4 regions of the Providencia sp. PROV003 genome follow, and region 1 is predicted to be linked to each of the others. Evidence: predicted binding sites of a transcription regulator. Region 1 holds the regulator's gene; each other region holds the start of a gene.
The links. The regulator Fur, encoded in region 1, represses iron uptake genes when iron is present. The targets are predictions, from matches to a motif close to ATAATAATGAGAACNACTATCAA.
Positions count from the first base shown of each region.

Region 2: the regulator Fur is predicted to act here: its motif matches at 688-710, upstream of feoA (ferrous iron transporter A).
Region 3: the regulator Fur is predicted to act here: its motif matches at 1,134-1,156, upstream of sodA (superoxide dismutase [Mn]).
Region 4: the regulator Fur is predicted to act here: its motif matches at 713-735, upstream of M1F14_RS15465 (siderophore-interacting protein).

Region 1 covers NZ_CP096369.1:3,858,326-3,860,537, reverse strand. Annotated here, with positions in the region: gene M1F14_RS17765 (polymer-forming cytoskeletal protein) at 1-399, opposite strand, end outside; gene fur (ferric iron uptake transcriptional regulator) at 1,072-1,521, opposite strand; gene fldA (flavodoxin FldA) at 1,789-2,212, opposite strand, start outside.
Region 2 covers NZ_CP096369.1:459,654-461,865, forward strand. Annotated here, with positions in the region: gene M1F14_RS01920 (Tex family protein) at 1-479, shown strand, start outside; gene feoA (ferrous iron transporter A) at 812-1,042, shown strand; gene feoB (Fe(2+) transporter permease subunit FeoB) at 1,072-2,212, shown strand, end outside.
Region 3 covers NZ_CP096369.1:673,135-675,346, reverse strand. Annotated here, with positions in the region: gene acs (acetate--CoA ligase) at 1-857, opposite strand, end outside; gene sodA (superoxide dismutase [Mn]) at 1,276-1,902, shown strand; gene yiiM (6-hydroxyaminopurine reductase) at 2,042-2,212, shown strand, end outside.
Region 4 covers NZ_CP096369.1:3,375,567-3,377,778, forward strand. Annotated here, with positions in the region: gene cydB (cytochrome d ubiquinol oxidase subunit II) at 1-232, shown strand, start outside; gene M1F14_RS15460 (DUF2474 domain-containing protein) at 189-368, shown strand; gene M1F14_RS15465 (siderophore-interacting protein) at 770-1,609, shown strand; gene zinT (metal-binding protein ZinT) at 1,807-2,212, shown strand, end outside.

The DNA.
Region 1 (2,212 bases):
CTTAATAGATAAATTACTATATTGAATGGTTCCATGAATTTCACCATTATTTTCGATGCTTATCGAATCAGATAAACATTCCCCTTCAACTCGCCCGTTAACAATCAACTCTTTACTGGTAATGTTCCCAGTAACTTGGCCATTTAACATGACCTTCACTGTATTATTTTTCCCTATAATGTTACCAATCACTTTGCCATAAATATGTACTTGTTCATTAGAGGTAATATTACCTTCAAAAATGACATCCCTTGAGATGATGGTATTGGATTTCTCTTCACTTATAGTCGGGGTTGCTATTGTAATCTGTTCTTCTAGCTTAGCGGGTGCTTCGGGCGTGCTAGCGGTTGGTGTTGGGGTTACTTCAGGGGTTGGTTTGTTTTGTCTTTTGGTGAACATTTTACTTACCTTTTTTTGATTGAAGTGTAAGATCAAGAACAAAATTGATAATACAAATGAAAATAAGGTGATGGCAGAGTAACTAAAAAACCATCCTATCAAAGTAAGAAACCAGAAGAAAAAACTAGTATTAAGAAAAAGGTAGGTTTTTTTCATCAGTTAATCTCTTACAAAATGACTAAAGCTACATAAATGAGTTTAGTCAAAAAAATGACTACATAAAAAAATGTAATATAACGTCTTCGTTACAGACTAAAGAATAACTGTAATTTAAGATAATACAATTATAATGAGTTAATAAACTAAATGCATATAAATTTTATATTATTGATATATTGGAAATCATCTATGATGATATTTATGTACCTATACTAATAAAGGCAGCATAATTTCTAATATAAGAAAATTCATATGTAAAATAATATAAAGGATTTGGGTTGAATTGCAACTTATTATCGAGCGCTAAATATGCAAGCTCTGTGCTGATATTTGGCGATTTAAGTGAAAGTTGTCAGAAGATTAGTGAGCTTAATCACCAATATAGTGTGAATAACAATATAATTTATGGAAATAAAAACCCCTGATAACATTTAGCAATAGCATGGTTATCAGGGGTTTTTCGTTTGTCGCTACTATGATTTATTCATAGGGTAGCAATACCTTGTGATTCTTTTACTCTTTTGCTTCGTGTGCGTCAGCATTTTCACGGCAATCACCATCTGCGCAATGGCCATATAGATATAAACTATGGTTAGATAATTTAATACCATGGCGAGCGGCGATATTTTTCTGGCGAGTTTCAATAGATTCGTCAGTAAACTCAATCACTTTGCCACAATCTAAACAGATTAAGTGGTCATGGTGATGCTGCTGAGTTAATTCGAATACAGATTTTCCACCCTCAAAGTTATGGCGGGTTACGATACCTGCATCATCAAACTGGTTTAATACACGGTATACGGTAGCTAGCCCGATCTCTTCGCCCATGTCGATCAGCTTTTTATAGAGATCTTCCGCACTGACGTGGTGGCACTCAGGCTCTTGAAGTACTTCCAAAATCTTAAGTCTTGGAAGAGTGACTTTGAGTCCAGCATTTTTCAATGCTTTATTGTTGTCTGTCATGCGGGTTTGTCCTGTATCTTAAATCATAAATTTAACAATAATGAGACGTTTTTAACATAAATTCAGTTGTCTTCTAAACTGTTTTACAATTATAGGCATGGAAAATAAAAATAGAAACCATGCTTTGTCTCATTATTTTGATAATCTCTTGAGAGCCTATCCTATTAGGATGCTTTATCGGCTATTTTAGACTAGATCACTTGTTTGAATGATGCGTTTAGAGCGACAAGTGAGCTGATCTATGGGTTAGGCTCTATTTCATATGCCTTAGCCGATAATTTCTGCTAAGGACATTTCTTCAGAGATTTGTTTTACCCATGCATCGACACGTTCATCAGTTAGTTCAGGCTGACGATCTTCATCAATGGCTAAACCAATAAAGTGATTGTCATCTGCCATACCTTTGGATACTTCAAAGTGGTAACCTTCAGTTGGCCAATGACCCACAATAACAGCACCACGAGGTTCGATGATATCGCGAATGGTTCCCATCGCATCACAGAAATATTCTGCGTAGTCTTCTTGGTCTCCACAACCAAATAAGGCGACAAGTTTACCTTCAAAATCAATTTCTTCGAGAGTTGGGAAAAAATCATCCCAATCACATTGAGCTTCACCATAATACCAAGTAGGAATACCCAGAAGTAGAATGTCAAAAGCTTCGATATCTTCTTTGCTACATTTAGCAATA
Region 2 (2,212 bases), 1.3 Mb from region 1:
TTAAAGAATTAGAAAAACCGGGTCGTGACCCTCGCCCTGAGTTTAAAACGGCCACCTTTGCCGAAGGGGTTGAGACCATGAATGACCTTGTCTCTGGGATGGTCTTAGAGGGCGCAGTTACCAATGTAACCAACTTTGGCGCGTTTGTAGATATTGGTGTTCACCAAGATGGGCTCGTTCATATTTCTTCTCTATCAAATAGTTACGTTGAAGACCCTCACAAAGTGGTAAAAGCGGGTGATATCGTAAAAGTCAAAGTGCTAGATGTCGATATCGCGCGTAAACGTATTGCGCTAACGATGCGTCTGGATGAGCAAGCTGGTGATACGAATAGCGCACCTCGTCGAGCAGCTCCAACGCAAGACAAAAACCCACGCAAAGCAGCACAACCAAGGGGTAATGCACGCCAAAACTCATCATCTTCTGGTAACAGTGCGATGAGCGATGCACTGGCTGCCGCATTTGGCAAAAAACGTTAATTACGTTAAATAGGCATCGCTATAAAATAATTGCGATGCCTATTATTTTTAATTAATTCACTTCACACTCGTTAATACACTTCAAAATACTCTTATACCCCAGCGTTTCAACAGCCCCACCGATTAAGAAAACAGGGCTAACTCAATGCTTCGTTGATCCACATCAAGTCAAATTGACGAAAAAAGAGGCTAAATAGAACAAAAGTAGATGATTATAATTCTCATTGTTAATTAGATTAATTTTTGTTGGGTTACGCTATCAAGTTATTGATACCCATATTTCTAGCAATAAGTATTGATATCATTATAAATTGAATTAATAGGAAGACACTATGGCTCTACTTCCTCAATGCAGCTATAAAATAATTGGTTTTTCACCAGAGATAAGCCCCGCTTACCGACAAAAACTTCTTTCCCTTGGTTTGCTACCGGGTTCTGTATTTAAAGTCGTGCGCTTAGCGCCATTTGGTGACCCTGTGCAGATAGAAACGCATCGCGTGAGCTTAGTATTACGTAAAAAGGATCTCGCCCTGCTTAACCTTGATGAAGCGCCTACCGCTTAAGTATTCTTTTTATATTATTGGCAAACACTATGAAACGATTGACTATCGGCTTAATTGGCAACCCCAATGCAGGCAAAACGACCCTATTTAACCAGCTAACGGGCTCGAGACAACGCGTCGGTAACTGGGCAGGTGTCACGGTTGAACGCAAAGTTGGTCGCTTCCACACAGACGACCATAAGATTGAGCTTGTTGACCTTCCAGGGACTTATTCCCTCACCACAATTTCCGAGCAAACCTCACTAGATGAACAAATTGCCTGTTACTTTATCCTAAGTGGCGAAGCTGACATGCTAATCAATGTGGTGGATGCATCAAACCTAGAACGCAACCTTTATCTTACATTACAGTTAGTTGAACTCGGTGTTCCTTGTATTGTTGCTCTTAATATGTTGGATATCGCACAAAGCCAACATATTGATATTGATATTGCTCAATTGGAGAAACAACTGGGTTGCCCTGTCATTCCAATGGTTTCAACACGTGCGACTGGTATTAATGAATTAAAGAAAACCATTGATACTCATCCACAAAATAGCCAAAAAGCCCTTGTCGAATATCCACCTCAATTATTACAAGCGGTAGACTCACTGTCAGATCAAATATCATCACAGCAATTTAGCCACCAACAACGCCGCTGGTTAGCATTACAAATCCTCGAAGGGGATATTTACAGCCGCCAACGTGCAGAAATAACAGAAGAGCAATTACTTTCGACACGCCAACAACTTAAAGAGAGTTTGAATGAAGAACCCGAGTTACTCATTGCAGACTCTCGCTATCAGTCTATTGCGACTATTTGCCATGCCGCTATTAATAATAGTGCTGCTGAACCCAACAAATTAACGCAATCACTGGATAGATTTATTCTCAGTCGCTGGCTTGGTGTCCCGATTTTCTTGTTTGTCATGTACCTGATGTTTGTATTAGCAATTAATATCGGAGGAGCACTACAACCTTTCTTCGAGGGGGCATCAGAAGCCATATTTATTCATGGTCTCCAGTGGCTGGGAGATTATTTGAGTTTCCCTGATTGGCTAACCATCTTCCTTGCCCAAGGTGTTGGTGGTGGTATTAATACCGTTTTACCACTCGTACCACAAATCGGGATGATGTACCTATTTCTTTCAATACTCGAAGACTCCGGCTATATGGCTCGTGCGGCATTTG
Region 3 (2,212 bases), 1.5 Mb from region 1:
GTTGCATAAACTAAATAGCCCCCAGTGGTATGGAGGACACCTTTAGGTTTACCTGTAGAACCAGAGGTATACAGAATGAATAGGGGGTCTTCAGCACTGATTTCTTCAGGAGGACAGTCTGTACTGACACCTTTAACCACGTCATGCCACCATAAGTCACGTCCTTCAACCCAACTCGGTGGATTACCAGTACGCTGATAGACGATCACATTGGATACGGTGGTTACATGTGGGTTGGCTAGTGCATCATCCACATTTTTTTTCAGGGGGATTGCACGGCCTGCGCGTAGGCCTTCATCAGCAGTGATGATAAGCTTGGCTTTACAGTCAATGACACGACCAGAGACTGCCTCAGGAGAGAAACCCGCAAAAATGACTGTATGGATGGCACCAATACGAGCACAAGCTAGCATGGCTACAGCGGCTTCTACAACCATTGGCATATAGATAGCAACGACATCGCCTTTGCGGATACCTTGTTGCTTTAACACATTTGCAAACTGACAAACATCTTGATGCAATTCACGGTAAGTGACATTTTTTGACGATGATGGGTCATCGCCTTCCCAAATAATAGCTACTTGGTCGCCTTTTTCAGCCAGATGACGATCCAAACAGTTTGCACTTAAATTTAAAGTGCCATCTTCAAACCAACGGATATCGATATGTCCGGGGTCAAAAGACGTGTTCTTGACACGGGTGTACGGTTTAATCCAATCAACGATTTTTCCTTTTTCGCCCCAAAATCCTTCAGGGTCTTGAATCGAGCGTTGGTACTCATCGTTATACTGTTGTTCGTTTATCAGGGCATTTTTTGCAATTTCAGCAGGAACGGGATGTTTAGTTATTTGAGTCATATTATTATCTCCTTGCAGATGTTAATACTATGTCAAAAAATGGTTAACTAAAGCACGAAATATAAATTTGTTTTTCTTTTGCGCGGAAGATCACGTATTAATTGTAATGGGATTTGCAGAATTATCATTTGATGCTAAATATTAAATCAGTGTATTAACCTTAAAATATAGCAAATGTTAGAATTAAAGAAAAATAAAAGGCGGTGATATTGGTATTAGTTACTGTATAAGGGAGTTCTTGTAGCGAATGAGAAAACCCACATTTTTTTTATGGATTTGATAATGATTTTCATTAACAGTAAAATAACTATAATAGATAGTAATTCACAAGGTGCGAAGTTAAGCAAGTGCATACCCTATGAGCCTTGTGGTGAAAAATGAGAAACATAGCGGTATTTACGTCACTGGAGACAATAATATGAGTTATACATTACCTGCTTTACCTTATGCTTATGATGCGTTGGAACCACATTTTGACAAACAGACCATGGAAATCCACCACACTAAGCACCATCAAACCTATGTGACTAACACAAATACAGCGTTAGAAAAACTGCCAGAATTAGCAGGTTTGGACATCGATGTTCTGATTCAAAAATTAGATCAAATTCCAGCTGATCAGCGCACTTTTGTACGCAACAACGCTGGTGGTCACTCAAACCATAGTCTGTTCTGGAAAGGTTTGAAATTAGGTACTGAATTAAAAGGCGAACTGAAAGCGGCTATTGAACGCGATTTCGGTAGCGTTGATGCATTTAAAGAAGTATTTGAAAAAGCTGCTGCAACTCGTTTTGGTTCAGGTTGGGCATGGTTGGTTCTGAAAGATGACGGTAAATTAGCTGTTGTTTCTACAGCTAACCAAGATAGCCCATTGATGGGTGAAGCTATCTCAGGTACTTCAGGCTACCCTATCATTGGTTTAGATGTATGGGAACACGCTTATTACTTGAAATTCCAAAACCGCCGTCCTGATTATATTAAAGCGTTCTGGTCCGTTGTTAACTGGGACGAAGCTGCCGCACGTTTTGCAGCAAAAGCTAAATAATTAATTTTTTTATTAAATAGCGAGTGGGCGTAGCATCATAGGTGCTACGCCTTTTTATTTTCCGGTGTATTGGATTGTTATCTGTCTTGGCATTCTTTATGATGAGTCTCTATCGCTATTCAAATGGAGAATATCGTCAATGTCATGTTTACCCCAAGTTTTTATCGGTAAAGTCCAAGAGACTCAATCTTGTGGTCAAAGTGCGATCCATAAACAGGCTGCGGATGGTTTGCTGGCTTTAGGGCAATTAGGGCTAGAAGGGGATGAACAGGCAGAAAAACGTTTCCATGGTGGGCCAGATAGAGCCCTA
Region 4 (2,212 bases), 480 kb from region 1:
ATTCTTGGCGGCACTTTTACTGATTTTCCTTGGTTTTACTGGCCTAGGGATCAGTATTTGGCCAACGCTCATTCCGCCAGTAATTAGCTTCCGTGAAGCCGCTGGTCCACCGGAAAGCTTGGGCTTTATGCTCGTTGGTGCATTATTCATTATTCCCGTTATTTTGGTTTATACCTATTGGAGTTACTATGTCTTCAGAGGAAAAATTACCCCAGACCAAGGCTACCACTGATAACGTGATAGCCTCACCTTGGTGGAAAAAACTTGGTTGGATGGCGGTCATTTGGCTAGGGAGTGTATTCGCGTTATTCGCATTCTCTTATCTATTTAAGTTAATGATGACCGCCGCCGGAATGAAAGTGAAGTAGTTAACCTATTGAATGCCGTATAGTTTATATACGGCATATTTTATAAATACGCTGAGTGCATTCAGTGAGTCAAAAGAGTTCATTGCCTAAACGTTACAACGTAACAAAGTACCTTTTTACATATTCAGTCAATTTTTCATGCCTTCAAATGTATTCTTACGACCATACTATACCGCTTTATTTTACTGATTTATCGATTAACCCCTGCTGAATAGTCATCCCATCGCTATTCCTTAAGTGGCGGCTATCAGTACAGATCAATCACTCAATTGACTACCGGTTAATAAAACACAAAAATCCTCCCCACAATCATAGACTATGTATTGCAACTTTTCGGCATATTCATGATAATGATAATAATTACCATATAATAAAATTATCATTAACATAGGAGATTGTCCGTGGCTACCGAACAACCCGTTGAAAAAAATATCTACCGCCCGGCTCCACCACAGCTTATCCAAGTTAAATCGATTAGGGATGTCAGCCCTTCTATCCGTTGCATTACCTTCACCGGAGAAAAACTCAGTGCTTATCCTACAGGTTGTGAAGGTGGGCATCTGAAAATTTTTCTCGCTCCTGATTTAAAAAGCCAGCCAGCATTACCTGTATTAACAGAAAAAGGTCGTAGTTGGCCAGAAAATGAGCCCCGCCCATTTGTGAGAACCTATAGTGTGCGTGCTATTCGACCTGAAATAAAAGAAATTGATATTGAATTTGCAATGCATGATGGCGTGACAGGCCCCGCTTATCTTTTCGCTCGGGATGCAAAGCCGGGTAATTGGATGGGGATCACCAATCCTGGTGGTCCAGACCCACTCTTACCTATTAGAAAACACTATTTTATGGCTGGGGATTCTAGCTCATTACCAGCCATTGCCGCATTACTAGAAAAAATGCCTAAAGATGCACAAGGTAAAGTTGTTTTACGGTTAGATAGCCAAGAAGATATTCGTGAATTAGAAAAACCACAACATGTTGAAATTATTTGGATTTGTGGTGATATCACTAAAACGGATGCGTTAATCTCTACTTTTAAATCATGGGACATTCCAACCAGTGATACTGCTTTTTGGATTGCCGGAGAAGACCAAATAATTCGTGATTTACGCCGTTTTATTCGTCGTGAAAAGGGTTTTGGCCGTGAAGATATTTATGCTATCCCATACTGGCGTCATGGCTATGATGAAGAAGGTTACCATCATGAACGCCACGCCGTAATGGATAACCCAGACGATTAAAACCCCCTCTACTCGCTTATTAGCCCTAATAAGCGAGTTTATCTACCCCACCAAACTGTCATTCACAAACGCCACCATTTTATTGCATCGCTTAAAAATGACGTTAAAACACTTTTTATTACCATTAATGTTATGTTATAACATACCCATCATTTTCTTATCCACTCGATAAAATAGGGAAAATTATTGTGTACAAAATGGCAATTCTAAAAGCGAGCTTATGCACTGTTCTTGCTGTAACCAGCTTTACTGCAACTTCTCATGGTTCACACAGTCACGCTCATCCCCAATCAGAAAAAGCACTTCAAGCTTCCAAAGGGGTTTTTGATGATGCTGATGTCAAAAATAGGTCACTGAGTGATTGGCAAGGTATTTGGATATCCGTCAACCCATTATTATTAAATGGAAAACTTGATGAAGTGCTCGAAAATAAAGCGAAAAAAAATAAAGATAAAACCGTTGAAGAGTACCGAGAGTATTATAAAAAAGGCTATGCAACGGATGTTGATAGCATCGGTATTGAAAATGACATTATCGAATTTACCCAAAATGGTGTCGTAAATAGCTGCCACTACACATACTCTGGTTATAAAATACTGAATT